Regions from separate parts of the Rhizobium laguerreae genome, predicted to be linked through region 1. Evidence: riboswitches for the same ligand, from Rfam matches in the RefSeq annotation. Region 1 holds a riboswitch; the other holds the start of a gene.
What was found. A riboswitch is a leader RNA that binds a small molecule or an ion and turns the genes downstream of it on or off. The one in region 1 is predicted to bind FMN.
Positions count from the first base shown of each region.

Region 2: linked by a shared signal. The riboswitch ahead of HFO71_RS03360 (6,7-dimethyl-8-ribityllumazine synthase) and the one ahead of ribB (3,4-dihydroxy-2-butanone-4-phosphate synthase) in region 1 are both predicted to bind FMN.

Region 1 covers NZ_JAAXQT010000001.1:1,108,453-1,116,300, forward strand. Annotated here, with positions in the region: gene mobA (molybdenum cofactor guanylyltransferase MobA) at 1-384, opposite strand, end outside; gene HFO71_RS05490 (DMT family transporter) at 411-1,319, opposite strand; gene HFO71_RS05495 (SDR family oxidoreductase) at 1,658-2,425, shown strand; gene ribB (3,4-dihydroxy-2-butanone-4-phosphate synthase) at 2,512-3,147, opposite strand; FMN riboswitch at 3,274-3,423, opposite strand; gene HFO71_RS05505 (glucose 1-dehydrogenase) at 3,601-4,383, opposite strand; gene HFO71_RS05510 (hypothetical protein) at 4,481-4,621, opposite strand; gene HFO71_RS05515 (SDR family oxidoreductase) at 4,650-5,438, opposite strand; gene HFO71_RS05520 (sugar ABC transporter ATP-binding protein) at 5,461-6,939, opposite strand; gene HFO71_RS05525 (sugar ABC transporter substrate-binding protein) at 6,968-7,848, opposite strand, start outside.
Region 2 covers NZ_JAAXQT010000001.1:685,832-693,679, forward strand. Annotated here, with positions in the region: gene ampC (class C beta-lactamase) at 1-62, opposite strand, end outside; gene HFO71_RS03335 (LysR family transcriptional regulator) at 186-1,070, shown strand; gene HFO71_RS03340 (antibiotic biosynthesis monooxygenase family protein) at 1,137-1,505, opposite strand; gene HFO71_RS03345 (MarR family winged helix-turn-helix transcriptional regulator) at 1,603-2,079, shown strand; gene HFO71_RS03350 (cytochrome b) at 2,060-2,593, shown strand; gene HFO71_RS03355 (VOC family protein) at 2,874-3,563, opposite strand; gene HFO71_RS03360 (6,7-dimethyl-8-ribityllumazine synthase) at 3,820-4,254, opposite strand; FMN riboswitch at 4,332-4,474, opposite strand; gene HFO71_RS03365 (SRPBCC family protein) at 4,721-5,167, shown strand; gene HFO71_RS03370 (GCG_CRPN prefix-to-repeats domain-containing protein) at 5,354-5,662, shown strand; gene HFO71_RS03375 (hypothetical protein) at 5,777-6,001, opposite strand; gene HFO71_RS03380 (adenylate/guanylate cyclase domain-containing protein) at 6,217-7,320, shown strand; gene HFO71_RS03385 (ABC transporter substrate-binding protein) at 7,476-7,848, shown strand, end outside.

The sequences.
Region 1 (7,848 bases):
GGCAATGGCGATCTGCGACGAGTGCTCGATCGCCGCCGCCAGCCGGGCGACGAGATCGGCCGGGAAGAACGGGCAATCCACCGAGACCGTGACGACGTGGGTGATTGAGGGAAGGCCGGCGGCATAAACCATAGCCGCATGGATGCCGGCCATTGGTCCGGCCTTGCCGGGAAAACGGTCGGGAACGACAGGCACGTCCTCGGGGGCGGTTTCGGCATTGACGGCAACGAGCAAGGCCTGTTGCGAGAGGCGGGTCAGCACATGGTGGAGCAGGTTCTCGGCCCCGAGCATTACGCCCGCCTTGTCGCGGCCCATGCGCTGCGAACGTCCGCCGGCCAGCACGACGCCCGCTATATGAGATTTATCCAACGAGAATTCAGCCATCATCCTTCCTCAGCCATCATCTTGCTTCAGACGGGCGCGCGCGGAGCAGATTTCTGCGCGATCGGCGACACACGGCGCTTGGCCTCACGATAGAACGTATAGAGGCCGGAGGCGATGACGATCGCAGCCCCGACGAGCGTCCAGCTGTCAGGCACTTCGGCGAAGAAGAGGAAGCCGAGCAGAGAGGAGAAGATCAGGCTGGTATAGCGGAACGGCGCGACGAAAGAAATTTCGCCGGTGCGCATGGCGAGGATGACCGACTGGTAGCCGACGAGCACCAGCACCGATGCGAACACGAGATGCCCAAGCGCGTTAGCGCTGACCGGCTGCCAGCCGCCGAGCACCGGGATGAGGAGCGCGCCGAAGAAGGAGGCTGATATGGCGGTGATGACGGTTATCATCAGCGAGGGAATCTCGGGACTGATGCTCCGGGTGGCGAGATCGCGGCCAGCCGTCGTCAGCACCGCGGCAACGCAGAGGAGGGCGGCGGCGGTGAATCCCTCAGGGCCGGGGCGGATGATGATCATCACGCCGACGAGGCCGACGAGGATCGCCGACCAGCGCCGCCAACCCACCGGCTCGCCAAAGAAGAGCGCCGCACCGAAGGTGACGACCAACGGCAGCGACTGCAGGATCGCCGAGGCATTGGCGATCGGCATCATGCCGAGCGCGGTGATATAGGTGACGGCGGCGAGCGCCTCGCAGATGATCCTGAAGATGATCATCGGCTCCAGCACGATGCGCCAGGAACGCAGCGCGCCCATTCTCCAGGCGATCAGATAGACGAGCAGGCTGGTGAAGAGGCCGCGGAGGAACATGATCTCGCCGGCGTTCATATAGGCGATCACCGATTTGGACAGAGCGTCGCTTGCGGAAAAGCCGGCCATCGCCAAGCTCATATAGATTGCGCCCTCAGTATTGCGTGACCGCGGCATGAAGAGATTCCCGTTACCTGTGCGCTCCTTTTAGTCGCGAAGATGCATGAAGGGAATCGGATGAATGTCACACAAAGCATAAATCGATGATGCGGTGCACAATGGCGTCTACGTCAACGCAGGCGTGTGCGTGGAGGTCGCCGCAAACCGCCATTTACATGGTTTAATACCGATCCTTCCGACGCGGCGATCAAGGTTCGAACCTGACCCGGTGGCGCGTCGCTGTGACCGAAATCAGCGGCCATAGGCGGGTTTTTCCTTTCCCGCGCGGGAAACGGGTGGCTGCATCGCCTGATGTTTGAGATCTCAGATGCCGCAACAACGAAGGAGAAACCGATATGACTCTTCTGAACGACAAGATCGCCATCATCACCGGCGCAAGCTCCGGCATCGGCCGCGCGGCGGCGAAACTTTTTGCGCGGGAAGGCGCCAAGCTCGTGGTCAACGGCCGGCGGCAGGACGAGCTGGAGGTCGTCGTAGCCGAAATCGAGGCGGAGGGCGGTCAGGCCATCGCCATATCAGGCGATGTCAGGGACGAGGCGTTGCAGGCAAGCCTCGTGGAAACCGCTGTTTCGCGCTTCGGCGGGCTCGATATCGCCTTCAACAATGCCGGCATCATCGGCGACATGGCGCCTGTGGCTGGACTGGCGCTGGAAGGTTGGCGCGAGACGATCGAGACCAATCTTACCGCCGCCTTTCTCGGCGCTAAGCACCAGTCGGCGGCGATCGGAAACCGCGGCGGATCGCTGATCTTCACCTCGACTTTCGTCGGCCACACCGCCGGCATGCCTGGTATGGCCGCTTATGCGGCGAGCAAGGCGGGGCTGATCGGTTTCGTGCAGGTGCTCGCCGCTGAACTCGGGAGGCAGAACATCCGCGTCAACGCCCTACTTCCCGGCGGCACCGACACACCCGCCAGCATCACCAACGCGCCGGACGCCACGCCAGAAGTCCTTGCCTTCGTCGAGGGACTGCATGCGCTGAAACGCATGGCCCAACCCGAAGAGATCGCCAATGCGGCGCTTTTCCTCGCCTCCGACATGTCGAGCTTCGTGACCGGCACGGCGATGCTGGCTGACGGCGGCGTTTCGATCAGCCGGACTTAAGGCGGACAAGCGAAGGTGCCGTCAGGGTCATCACTGCGGCATGTTCTTTGTTGCGGCGGGCTATGCCGCCGCAACAAAGGCATCGATCAGGCGACCTCGCGTACGTCTTTTGCCGCCTGGCGTTCGAGATAGGCGACCAGATCCTCGATGGTGACGAGGAGGAGGTTGTGGCGTTTGGCAAAAAGGGTGAGTTCGGGCAGGCGCGACATGGTTCCGTCGTCATTGGCGACTTCGCAGATGACGCCGGCCGGGGTCCTTCCGGCGAGGCGGGCGAGATCGACGGCGGCTTCGGTGTGGCCGGGGCGACCGAGCACGCCGCGGGGGTTGGCGCGCAGCGGAAAGATGTGGCCGGGGCGGGCGAATTCGTCAGGCTTTGTGCGATCGTCGACGAGGGCGCTGATGGTCGCGGCGCGGTCCGCCGCAGAGATGCCCGTCGTCGTGCCCTTGAGATAATCGACCGAGACCGTGAAGGCGGTTTTGTGCGATTCCGTATTGTTGGGCACCATCAGCGGAATATCGAGCGCATCGAGGCGCTCGCCTTCCATGGCGATGCAGACGAGGCCACGGGCGTGGGTCATCATGAAGGCGATTGTTTCCGGGGTGACGGCATCGGCCGCGACCACGATATCGCCTTCGTTTTCCCGGTTCTGGTCATCGACGACGACGACCATCTTGCCGCTGGCAATGGCTGATATGGCATCTTCAATTGTTGCGATAGTCATGCTGTCTGGCCTTTCAAGGGTTATGTCAGCGGACTGACATGGTCTGCTCGGCTCAATCCGTGAGCGAGCCTTCTGCCCTTGGGCGAACAAACGTCGGCCGACTCCGGGATGGAGTGCGACTGCCCGTGTTGTCCTCTTCCATCCGGACTATACCGTCGGCTCCGGCATTCACCGGATCTGCTGACCTTCCGACAGGAGGTGCCGGAAGCGCTCGCGGGCTCCAGGATTGCTCCTGATACCGCCGGTGGGGAATTACACCCCGCCCTGAGAACATTTCAAAGATAGGATCAAAAACAGGCGGATGGCAAGGTCACACGACCGGGCAAAAATGCAAAGCTGCCCTAACGCCGATGGACACACTGTTCACAGGAGGCGACGACCGTGTCGCCCCAGTGCATCGTTGGTGGTTTGATCTTTGTCCCAAAACCGCTGCACACTTTTGGGCGAAATGTATCAGGACATGATCAGGCCGCCGTCGACATTGATCGTCTGGCCGGTGATATAGGCGGCATCCTCGCTGGCGAGGAAGGTCACCAGGCCGGCGACGTCTTCGCCGGAGCCGGCCCGTTTCATCGGGATGCCCTCGACCCATTCCTTCATCAACTCGCCGGGGGCGTAGTTGCCGAGCAGCTTGCCCCAGGCCTGGTCGTTATAGGCCCACATGTCGGTCTCGATGATGCCGGGGCAGAAGGCGTTGACGGTGATCTTCTCAGTCGCGACTTCCTTGGCCAGGCTCTGGGTGATGCCGACGACGCCCATTTTCGAGGCGGCATAATGCGGCGTGTAGATAAAGCCGTCACGGGCCTGGCCGGAAGCGGTGTTGATGATGCGGCCGCCGCGCTTGTGCTTGCGCATTCTCGATATCGCCTCCTGGGCGCAGAGGAAGACGCCCTTGGTGTTGACGGCCATGACCTTGTCCCACTCGTTTTCGGTCAGGTCCTCGACGCGGGCAATGGTGATGACGCCGGCGTTCTGGATCGAGACGTCGACCGAGCCGAATTCCTTCTCGGCGGCATCATAGAGGGCGGTGACGCTCGCCTTGTCGGTGACGTCGCCGATGAAGGAGATCGCCTTGCCGCCTTCGGCCCGGATCTGTTCGGCAACGCCGTGAACCAGCTCCTCGTTGGCCGAGACGACGAGATTGGCGCCTTCTTTCGCAAAGCGTTTGGCGATCGCCGCTCCGATGCCGCGGCTACCCCCGGTAATGACGACGGTCTTCTGCTCAAAGCGTTTCATGCTCTTTCCTTGTCCATCGATAAACAGCAAATCTGGATGCGAACTACCATGCGATCATCATTGGGAGCTCAACTGGTTGTCGTGAATTCAGGCAGTCCTAAGCGCTGATGACGACGCCTGAGCTCTCCGTCCGTTCAATCAGCGCGAAGGGCGGGCAGACGACGATATCGCACGCCGTCGTGCCCGTTATTCCCTTCAGCGCCTCGATCTCAGCTAGGGAGGAAGCGAGATCGGTCACTTTCCCGCGGCGGCAATGAGCTTTCCCATCACCAGCAGCAGAAACCGCCGTCAACGAGAAGATCGACGCCGGTCACGAAACTCGCTGCATTCGACAGCAGGAACACCGCCGGACCTACCATCTCGTCCACCGCTGCCATGCGCTGCATCGGCGTCTGCTCTTCGAAGAGTTTGGTCTGGTGGACCATCTCCGGACGGGTGTTCATGGGCGTTGCCGTGTATCCGGGGGAGATGGTGTTGACGCGAATGCCGCGGTCGACCCATTCCATGGCCATAGACTTCGACATATGGATCACGCCCGCCTTGGAGGCGTTATAGTGCGCTTGGCTCAGCCCCCGGTTCACGATCACGCCGGACATGGAGGCGATATTGACGATGGAGCCGCGCCCATTTTTCAGCATGGCGCGAGCCTCTGCCTGGCAGGAAAGAAAGACGCCTTTGAGGTTGATATCCATCAACGTCTGATATTGGTCCTCCTCCATTTCTTCCGCTGCGTTCGCGTTCGCGATGCCCGCCGCGTTGACTGCAAGTGTCAATGGGCCGAGGTCTGCCTCAGTACGTGCTATTGCCTCTCCAAGGGAAGACTTGCTCGTGACATCCGCCGCGATCTGGATCGAGCGGCGGCCGGCGGCGCGAATATGTTCAGCCGTCTTGGCCAGTCCGTCGTCGGTTCGGCGGTCGAGCAGCGCCACGTCGGCGCCGCATTGCGCAAGGCCGATGGCAATGCGCTGACCAATACCGCTGCCGGCTCCGGTAACGATGGCAACCTGGCCGCTGAGATCGAAAAGCTTCGGGGCGTTCAGAGTGATGTCGGACACCGCTCTTCCTTTCTCTGTCTGTTTAGATGGTAGCTAGCTCCATGACCGAAACGTCATTTGCCTGGTCACGATTGAGAATCCCCGCCTGCTTGCCTTGCGCAAGCACGAGAATGCGATTGGAGACTCCGAGAACTTCTTCGAGGTCCGAGCTTACGACGATGACCGCGACGCCCTGTTTGGCAAGATTGACGATGATGTCGTAGATGCCCGCTCTGGCGCCGACGTCGATGCCTCTCGTAGGCTCGTCGAGCACGACGACCTTGGGATCGCGCATGAGCCACTTCGCGATCACGACCTTCTGCTGGTTGCCGCCGGATAGGTCCGAGGCGTGCTGTTCAGCACGGCCCTTTACCCCGAACTTGGCAACTGCTTTTTCTGCAAAGGAGCGCTTGACGCGCGGCGTGATCCAACCGCCGCCGAGTTTGTCAAGATTGGCATAGATAATGTTCTCGCTGATCCGGTGCCCGACGATCAGGCCTTGCTCCTTGCGGTCTTCCGGAACCATCACGATACCCTTGGCGATTGCGTCCGCCGGATCGCGCAGCCTGAGTTCCTCGCCTTCCAGCTTGATCGAACCAGCACTGATTGGGTCTGCTCCCGAAATCGCACGCACCAGTTCGGTGCGGCCGGCGCCGACCAATCCGGCGATCCCCAGAATTTCCCCGGCCCGGACCTCGAAGGTAACGTCACGGAACGAGTTGTCCGGCGAGCTCAGCCCGGACACCTGGAGTACGGGACGATCTGTCGGAACCGGCAGGGTAGGGAACAAGCGGTCAAGCGGGCGCCCGACCATGCTCTCGACAATCGTTCGCACCGGGGTCGCGCTGTCTGAGAATTCCTGCACGCGCTCGCCATCGCGAAGAACGACGATCCGGTCGGTTATTCGCTTGATCTCTTCCATGCGGTGGGAAATGTAGACGATGCCGACACCTTGTGAGCGAAGCTTCCGAACCTGTTCGAAAAGAGCTTCCGTCTCCGCACCGCCAAGGGCGGCTGTCGGCTCATCGAGAATCAGGAGCTTTGCGTTGAGAGCCAGCGCCTTGGCGATCTCGATAAGTTGCTGATTTGCCGTGGCAAGGCCGGCGACCGTCCGCGTTGCGGGTATGTGAAGGTTCAAGCGAGCGAGCTGGTCCTGGGCCCGGCGAACCATCTGGGCGCGGTCGACGACGCCGTTCTTCATCGGCCAGCGTCCGATGAACACGTTTTCCGCGATCGACAGCTGCGGCAGAAGCTGCAGCTCTTGGTGGATCAGGACAACGCCCTTGTCGATCGCTTCCCTTGGTGTGGCCGGGGCATAAGGCTGCCCCAGCCACGTCATTGATCCTTCGGATGGTGTGCGGGACCCGGCGATGATGCCCGATAGCGTTGACTTGCCTGCTCCGTTTTCACCGAGAAGTGCAACTACCTCGCCCGGATAGACGTCCAAGCTGACATTCTTCAGAACCTGGAGCGGCCCATACCATTTGGATATGCCCCTCAGGGAAAGAACTGGATCAGTCACGGCACACCTCCTCTAGACCTCGACTTCATTACGGATGGTTGGCGATGAAGCCTGCGACGTTTTCCTTGGTTGTCAGCGTGGCATCCAGGAGTTGGACCGGCGGCACTTTCTCCCCGGCAACAAGCTTGGCGGCGTTTTCAACCGCGTCGCGGCCCATCTTCTGCGTCTGCTGTGTCGCCGTTACGTTGAAGACGCCCTTGCTCAGCGCTTCGAGAGCTGCGGTGTCGCCATCGAAGCCGCCAACCACGATCTTCTGCGACGGATTGGCGACCTTGATCGCCTGCGCGGCGCCGAGGGCGAGGCCGTCGGCCTGGGCGAACACGATCGAAACGTCCGGATTTGCCTGCAGCATATTCTGCATGATCTGGAAGCCTTCGTCCTGGCTCCAGATGTTTGAGAATTGCTCGGCGACAACCTTGACGTCCGGATATGCCTTGAGAGATTCAGCGCAGCCCTTCGAACGATCGACTTCCGGCGTTGTGCCTTTCTGGCCGTGGATGATGACCATCTTCCCCTTGCCGCCGGCTTCCTTCAGGATGTAGTCGCATACGGCCTTGGCAGACGCGACGGAATCCGTTGCAAGGAAGGTATCGCCGGGTGCTCCCTCGGCGTTGCGGTCAACGTTCACGACCGGGATACCAGCGCTTTTCGCCAGCTTGACCGGAACGGTCGCAGCCGCCGCGCCGGCCGGAATGTAGATCAGCGCGTCGATTTTCTGGGTTAGAAGATCCTGGATCTGGTTGACCTGTGTCGGCCCGTCGCCCTTTGCGTCGACCGTGATGACTTCGATGCCGCGCTTTTTGGCTTCGGCTTCGACCGATTGTTTGATCTGGTTGAAGAAGTTTGCCTGAAGGTTGGCAACGGCCAGGCCGAGCTTCTTCAGTTCCGCCGCATGTACGGGGCCAAGCA
Region 2 (7,848 bases), 420 kb from region 1:
CTTGTGGAAATGCATGTCGAGACCAAGGTGGCCGATAGAGTTTTTATCCAACTACGATTCATTTTCATCCTCCGCAGGCAGCTTTTCATCAGCGCAAAAGCGCATGGGAACGGCATTTAACGGCACTGTTTTGTGGCGGCAAACGATGATATCTCGGAGGAGATCCAAGAAAATCTAGGGCTAAGATGGTTCGGCAATTCCTCCCTTTAAATGGCCTGAGGGCTTTCGAAGCATCGGCAAGACATCTCAGCTTCACCCGGGCCGCGATCGAGCTTTGTGTTACCCAGGCGGCTGTCAGCCAGCAGGTCAAAAGCCTGGAGAAGCGATTGGGGGCTGCGCTTTTTCAGCGTCTTCCAAGAGGCTTGAAAATCACCGCAGAAGGCGAAGCTCTTTTGCCGACCCTGACCAATTCCTTCGATCAGATGGCGATCACGCTGGACCGGATTGAAGCCGGGCAGGTTCGGGAATTGCTGTTCCTGGGCGTGGTCGGGACGTTTGCCGTCGGCTGGTTGTTGCCAAGGCTTTCGGATTTTCAACGGCAGCACCCGTTCATCGATGTGCGCATTTCGACAAACAATAATCGCGTCGATATGGCGGCCGAGGGGCTGGACTTTGCCATTCGCTTCGGAAGCGGTTCCTGGCATGGCACAGAGGCACTGCGTCTGTTCGACGCTCCGCTCACTCCTCTGTGCACGCCCAAATTGGCCGAGCGTTTAAGGTCGCCTGCAGACCTGGTCGAGGCGACGCTTTTGCGGAGCTACAGGGCGGACGAATGGAGCACGTGGTTTGCGGCAGCGAACGTTCCGCCGGCGGCACAGATAAACGCCGGTATCGTCTTCGACTCTTCCCTCGCCATGATGGAGGCGGCCCTACAAGGACTGGGGATCGCTCTGGCGCCGCCGTCGATGTTTTCAAGACATCTATCCTCGGGGGCTATAAGACAACCTTTTCCTACGACCATATCGTTGGGGAGCTATTGGCTGACCCGACTGCAATCGAGGCCGCCAACAGCGGCCATGCTCGCATTTTCCGATTGGATGACGTCGCAGATGTCTCCCGCATCGCAATGACGGCTTCCGGCGAGCCGGAGGCCGAGATCATCCCGACGCTCAAGGGGTCGGCGCCGGTCGCTTTGCTTACGCCACACAGATGCCCGGCACCGCAACCTTCTGGAAGAGATGCGGGGAGGCGACCGCCGATGACGGATAGACCGAGAGCTTCGCCCGAAACTCCGGATGCGAAAATGCCGCCCGGAAATCGGCGGTCGATTCCCAGACGGCATAATTGAGATAAGCGGGACTTTCGCCGATGGCTCGATGCATCTGGGTCGAGATGAAGCCCGGCTGCCGTTTCATGAAAGCCGCATCGGCCTGCCAGGCATCAAGGAAGGCCTGCTCGTCGGCCTTGTCGAGCGTGAAGAGGTTGATGAGGATGATCGCGGAGGCATCGATCGCGATTTGGCGATCGATCGGGAAGGCGGGGTCCATCGGGCGCATGAGCGACATGGTCGACTCCATCTGGTTTGGTTACATGATGTCAATCTGGTGATACGATACATATTCAATTTGACACTATGATGTCAATATAGCTATATGGTGACAAATGCGAGAACCCCGACGGACCCCGGCTGGAACAGCCTTGACCGACCTCATTCTGGATCTCTTCCGGCTCAACAACCGGATGATCAACGCGGGCGACAAGCTTGTCGACGGGCTCGGCCTGACCAGCGCCCGCTGGCAAGTTCTCGGCACCGTCGTCACAGCAGGCCGGCCACAGCCGGTTGCGTGGCTGGCACGCGACATGGGGGCCAACCGCCAGAACGTCCAGCGCATCGTCAACGATCTGGAGAAGGAAGGGCTTCTGGCGTTCCAGCCCAACCCGCACCACCGGCGGGCACAGCTCGTCGTGCTGACGGACAAGGGAAAACAGGCATACGAAACCGCCATGCGCCTGCAGGCTCCCTGGGTCGACATGCTCTCGGAAGGGCTTCAGGTCGAGGATCTCGAAACCACGCATGCCGTCATGAAGGCGCTGCGCAGCAAACTGGAAGGACATGGAGATGTTGAAGAGCAGGCCTGACCGCTATGGCGCAATAGCGGTCTCGATCCACTGGTTGAGTGCGATTCTGATCCTGGCGCTGCTCGGCTCCGGCTTCCGGGCCGCCAACGCCATGGATGCCGCGACCAAGGCAGGGCTGCTGCGCTTCCACATTCCGGTGGCGATCGTCGTCCTGCTTCTGACGGCTCTTCGCATTGTCTGGTGGTGGCGTTTCGATCGCAAGCCTGCGCCGGTGCAGGCATCGCCTCGCTGGCAGGAGCGGCTGGCGGTCTTTGTTCACGTCGCCTTCTACATTTTCATTCTTGGCATGGTTGCCAGCGGTATCGGAATGATGATCCTCAGCGATGCTGCTCCCGCCGTCTTCGGGGCAGCCGGCGCCACACTTCCTGATTTCACCGCCTATCCGCCGCGTGGCCCGCATGGGTTCGGTGCCTTCCTGCTTGTCGGCCTGCTGGTCTTCCATGCGGGCGCCGCGCTCTATCACCAGTTCGTCCGCGGCGATCACCTGCTGCGGCGGATGTGGTATGGCGGTTGAGATCCAGCCGCCGTCGATGTCTAATGGCTCGATATCTAAAGTTTGGCTTCTCGAAGATCTGTCGGGTGGCCTCGCTCGGGCCTGACTGAGGAGACGCAGATCGCCAAGCCGGCAAGGAGCTGGCCAGTGCCACGCCCAGTTCGACGATCAACGGCAGCGGGACTGGCTCGATGGTATGGTGACCGCTGTGTGCCAAGAAGGCGCGATAAAGCACCGCGCCGTTGCCCGCCGAGACGCTTCTCAAATGATGTCACCGTCTACGTGACGCCGCCGCTCTTGCCTATAGGGGCAGCTGCTTGCCGGCCTGTTCGCTGACCATGTATTCGGCGTACCAGTCCGGCCAGTTCTCGTCGTGTTTGCCGCCGTTCCGTTTCTCGTGTTCGCCGTGCGCGGTCGCCGCACGGCGCATGGCTGATGCGAGATCGGTCGACGTCGTGAATGTCGTCCCGTCGGCGTCGATGCGTCCCGGCAGGCGCGTGGTGACTTCCTGAAACAGCCAGCCGTTGCCATCGGGATCCTTGAAGGAGGCAAAGGAGCGGTAGCTGCGGTGATCGGGATCGCGGCCGGCAATGCGGAGCCGCCCGAACAGATAGGGTTCGTCCTTGCCGGCATAGACGCCGGCTGCATCATGGAAGACTTCGCTGACCTCGACGCCGCGGGCGATCAAGTCGCGGCGGGCGGCCTCGATGTCGGAGACGATAAGATAGAGCCCCTGAGCGGAGCCGGGGGCGGCGGCGGTGACGTTCTTGCCGAAGATGATCGCGCAGCCGGAGCCCGGCGGCGTAAACTGGATCACCCGAAAGTCGGCATCATTGGCGAAGTCGGCGTCGAGCCGCCAGCCCAGGTCGTCATAAAAACGTTTGGCGCGGTCGACGTCGGAAACGGGGATGACGACCACCTCGAGCTTGGTATCGACGGGCTGTGTTCTCGGGGTCTCAATGGGGGGTTCGCTGCGCAGTGCATTGCTCATCTTAAGCTCCTTGGGTTCTGGATGTCTTGAGAATTGCGGACACGTGACGGTCAAGTTGACCACGGCGCGGTGGGGTCGTCGAATCAATTATTCTGTCTGATTTGGCCGGTATTGGCGGAGTCCGCTGCGACACACGGCGCGTCGCTCTCGATTCGTGCGGTTGGTGAGGGCATGTCGTCCGTGAGGCGGCGGGGTCGGATCCCCGCCACCTTCGTCTGTCGTCCTGCGGCTCGTCGAGCCGGCGTGCAGGAAGTTCTTACGCGGCGAGAGCGGCGCGGGTTTTGCCGATCGTCAGAGCCGCCTTTGCTGCCTCGCGCCCTTTCTCGACGAAATGTGCGCGGTAGATCTGTTTGTGGTGCTCGGTTTCCTGATACTGATGCGGCGTCAGCGAAACCGACAGCACCGGCACACCGGTATCCATGCCGGCGCGCATCAGCCCATCGACGACGGCCTGGGCGACGAATTCGTGGCGGTAGATTCCGCCGTCGACGACGAAGGCGGCGGCAACGACAGCGGCATAGCGTCCGGTTGCCGCAAGATCGCGCGACAGCAGCGGCATTTCGAATGCGCCGGGAACATCGAACACATCGATCTGCTCGGGCGGAATAAGCTGATGGAAGCCATCTAGGGCGCGGTCGACGATATCGGCGTGCCAGCTGGCTTTGACGAAGGCATAGCGGGTGGGTGTCATGGTAATCTCCTTTGGCGAACAGACACATCACCCAAGGCGATCACGAACGTCCCCGACAGCCGCAGGGCGGCAGGAACGCACGTTCTCTTTCATCCGGACTATGACCGTCGGCTCAGGCATCTCACCTGATCTGCTGACCCTTCCTGAGAAGGCGCTCGCGGGCTCGCAATCTAAATTGCATACCGCCGGTAGGGACTTGCACCCCGCCCTGAGAACGGCGCGAACAATAGGGGGAAGGTGACGGGCTGGCAATAGGTCGAAATGCTTGGCGGCCAATGCAGCATCAGCGCTCCCGACCCGGCGATTTCGCTTGTTGGTCGATCGCGACGGGCAAGCCCTCTTGCGGAGGATGGGCTTGCGCCTACATGCTGTGCGTGAGGATATTCACGTCAGAATAGCACGGCAAGACAGGCTGCGCCGTCTCCACCGGAGACGGGCAGGGCCGTGGAAACCATGGGAGAGAGAGATGCAAGACCCCTTTGTCGTCCACCGCGAGGCGCATATCGCGGCGCCGCCGGCTGCGGTGTTCGCGTTGATGACCGACCCGGAAAAGATCCTGCGCTGGATGGGAACGGAAGCGCAGGTCGAGCCGCAGCCCGGCGGGCTCTATCTCGTCAACGTTACCGGCGCGCGCTTTGCGCGCGGCTCGTTTCGCGAGGTGGTGCCGGTTCATCGCCTTGCCTACAGCTTCGGCTGGGACGGCAGCGAGGTGGTGCCGCCGGGGTCGAGCCTAGTCGAGATCGACCTGATCGAGCAGGGGGGCGGAACGCTGCTGCGGCTCACCCACAGCGGCCTGCCGAGCGCCGAGCAATGCGCCGGCCATGCGGAAGGCTGGGCACATTATCTCGGACGGCTGACCGAGGTCGCCGCCGGGGGGGATCCGGGTCCCGATCCTTTTTACGGCAGGACATGAACAATTTTTTGCGGGCGGCGGGGCGGTTCTGAAGCGCTTGCCGTTGCGACAACAGCGGTCGGCGAGCGCTCGGACCAGCCGTGCGGAAGCGCTTCTTTTTCTCCCGCAAACATGAACGCGCAGTTCATCTCCAGTTCAATTTGGCGGTCATAAGGTGTGGACGGCTGGATTGAAATGGAGTTCTCGATGAAGGCACTTTCTATCGCGGCTGCCTTGCTCGCTGGCAGCCTCTCGTTCGGCACAGCGCAGGCGATGCCGATGGGGACAATCAATGTCCAGAGCAATGTCACAAAGGTCGACTACGCCTGCGGTCGCGGCTGGCATCTGACGCGCTGGGGCGAATGCCGACGAAACTGGCGCCGCCCACCGCCGGTAGCTTTCTACGGTGGCCCGCCCCGCTGGGGCTGGGAGCGGCGTCACCGGGATTGGGATGGTCCGCGCTGGCGCCATGAGCGGCGCTGGGATCGCGACCGCCGTTGGCGGGATGATGACTAAGGGTCTTGCTTAGTTGGAGATGGACGAAGGCCGGGGCGATTTTCGCCCGGCCTTTTCTGATGAGACAGCTTCACGACGCTGACCGGCAGCGTCCTCCCGATTTGTCCGATACGGTCAGATCCTGCTGACGAGCCAGTACTTGTCGTCGATCAGCTCCTCGAGCTCGACCGGGTCCTTGACGCCGAATTCGAACCATTCGACGAGTTCCTTCGCCTTGCGGCTGCTCTCCTCCGCCGTCAGCTCGACCTGATGTCTTTCGCACCATCGCCTAAGGATCGACGTCAGCAGCGTCATGTCATTCCCATCCAGCGGATCTTTCGGCCAGAATATCGTGCCCATCGCACCCCTCAATCACACGATGACGAACGACCCTATAGTGGAATCAAAGTCGCGCAAGTTTAAAGTGTTTATTTTTTGTTTTCCACCACGCCGAATGGTTTTCGACAGCCGATGCGGACGGCCTTTGCGGGCGACAGGCCGAGTCGCTGGAAACGTCCCCACGATCACCCGGGGATGTCCTTGCGGATGTCCACGTGGGCGTGCGATGTTAAGCGATGGATCTGCCGTCTCCCCTTGCCTGGCTGGTTGATGAGGCCGGAGCCTCGCCTGGTCCCGAACGGTTTCTGGCCGAACTCGGGCGCCGGCTGCTGGCCGACGGACTGCCGCTTTCCGGCGGCACGCTGACGCTTTCGGTGCCGCATCCGATCATTGCACGGCGCACCTGGCTATGGCGGGCCGAGACCGGTGCTGTCATCGAGGCGCTGGCCTTTGCCGCGGCTCCGCAGAGCGAGGCCGGGCGCGACTGGCTGACCGCGCTCGGGCCGGTATGGGAGGAGCGAATAGGGCCTTCGCAGGATAGTCCCATGCTCGACTGGGCGGGTATCGACAACCGGGCAGGGTCGGGCGCATTCGCTCCGGCCGACGCCGACCGGCTGCGCGAGGTTGCGCGTTTTGCCGCCGCACCACTCGCAGCACTCGCGGCGCGGGAGGCGCGGGCAGCTCTGCTCGAAGCCTATCTCGGCCGGCGTAGTGCCGCCCGGGTGCAGGCCGGCGAGCTTGCCCGCGGCACCGGCGAGACCATCCGTGCCGCTCTTCTCTGCGCCGATCTGCGCGATTTCACCGCGCTTTCGGAGGTGACCGAGCCGCACGCAATGATCGCCACATTGGACGCTTGGTTCGATCGTGTGGCAGGCGCCGTGCACGCCTTCGGCGGCGAGGTGCTGAAATTCATGGGCGACGGTGTGCTGGCGATCTTTCCGGTCACGGCTGGGTCGGTCGAGGCAGACGCTGGCCGAGGGGATCGCGAGGCCTGCGAGGCCGCCCTTCGCGCGGTTGCCGCGAGCCGTGCCGGCATGGCCCATCTCGACCAGATACGCCTGGCGCAGGGGCTGGCGCCGCTGCCCTTCGGCGCAGCATTGCATTTCGGCGAAATCCTGTGGGGCAATATCGGCGCGGCCGACCGGCTGGATTTCACCGCCATCGGCCCCGCCGTCAATCTGGTCAGCCGGCTGGAAGGGCTCTGCAAGCCGCTCGGCCGAAGCGTGCTGATCTCGGGCGCGGTGGCAGCGAATACGGCGACGGCGCTGACGCCGCTCGGAGAGCATACCTTGCGCGGCATTGCCGACCCTTGTGCGGTGTTCACGCTGCCGGCGGATTGAGCCGTCAACAGGACACTGCCCGATGGAGTTGGATATGCAACGGTTTCTTCCAGTTGCGATTTGTCCACCCGGGAAATCGCACCGCAAAATCATGATTGTGAAACTCCGCTTTTTTAGCTAAAGCCTGTCCGCACATCGCACGGGAGGTTTCACGCATGGCTCGATACACACGCACGTTTTTCTCTGCTCTGGGTCTGTCTGCAATTCTGATGGCAGGGGCCGCTCGGGCCGAAGAGGGCAAGAAAGACTCGATCGTTGACGACCGCGGCGTCACCGTCGAAGTCCCGGCGCAGCCGAAGCGCATTGCCTCGATTTCCTATTTCGCCGATGACGTCGCGCTGGCGCTCGGCATCAAGCCCGTTGCGAGCACCTATATGACGGCGGGCCGCGAACCCGATTTCCTGCTCGGCCTGACCTCCGGGATGAAGCAGATCGGCCAGCGTGCCAAACCCAATCTGGAACTTCTTTCCGAAGCCAAGCCGGACCTGATCATCGCGATCCGCCGCTATACCGTCGGCAACGCGGCGC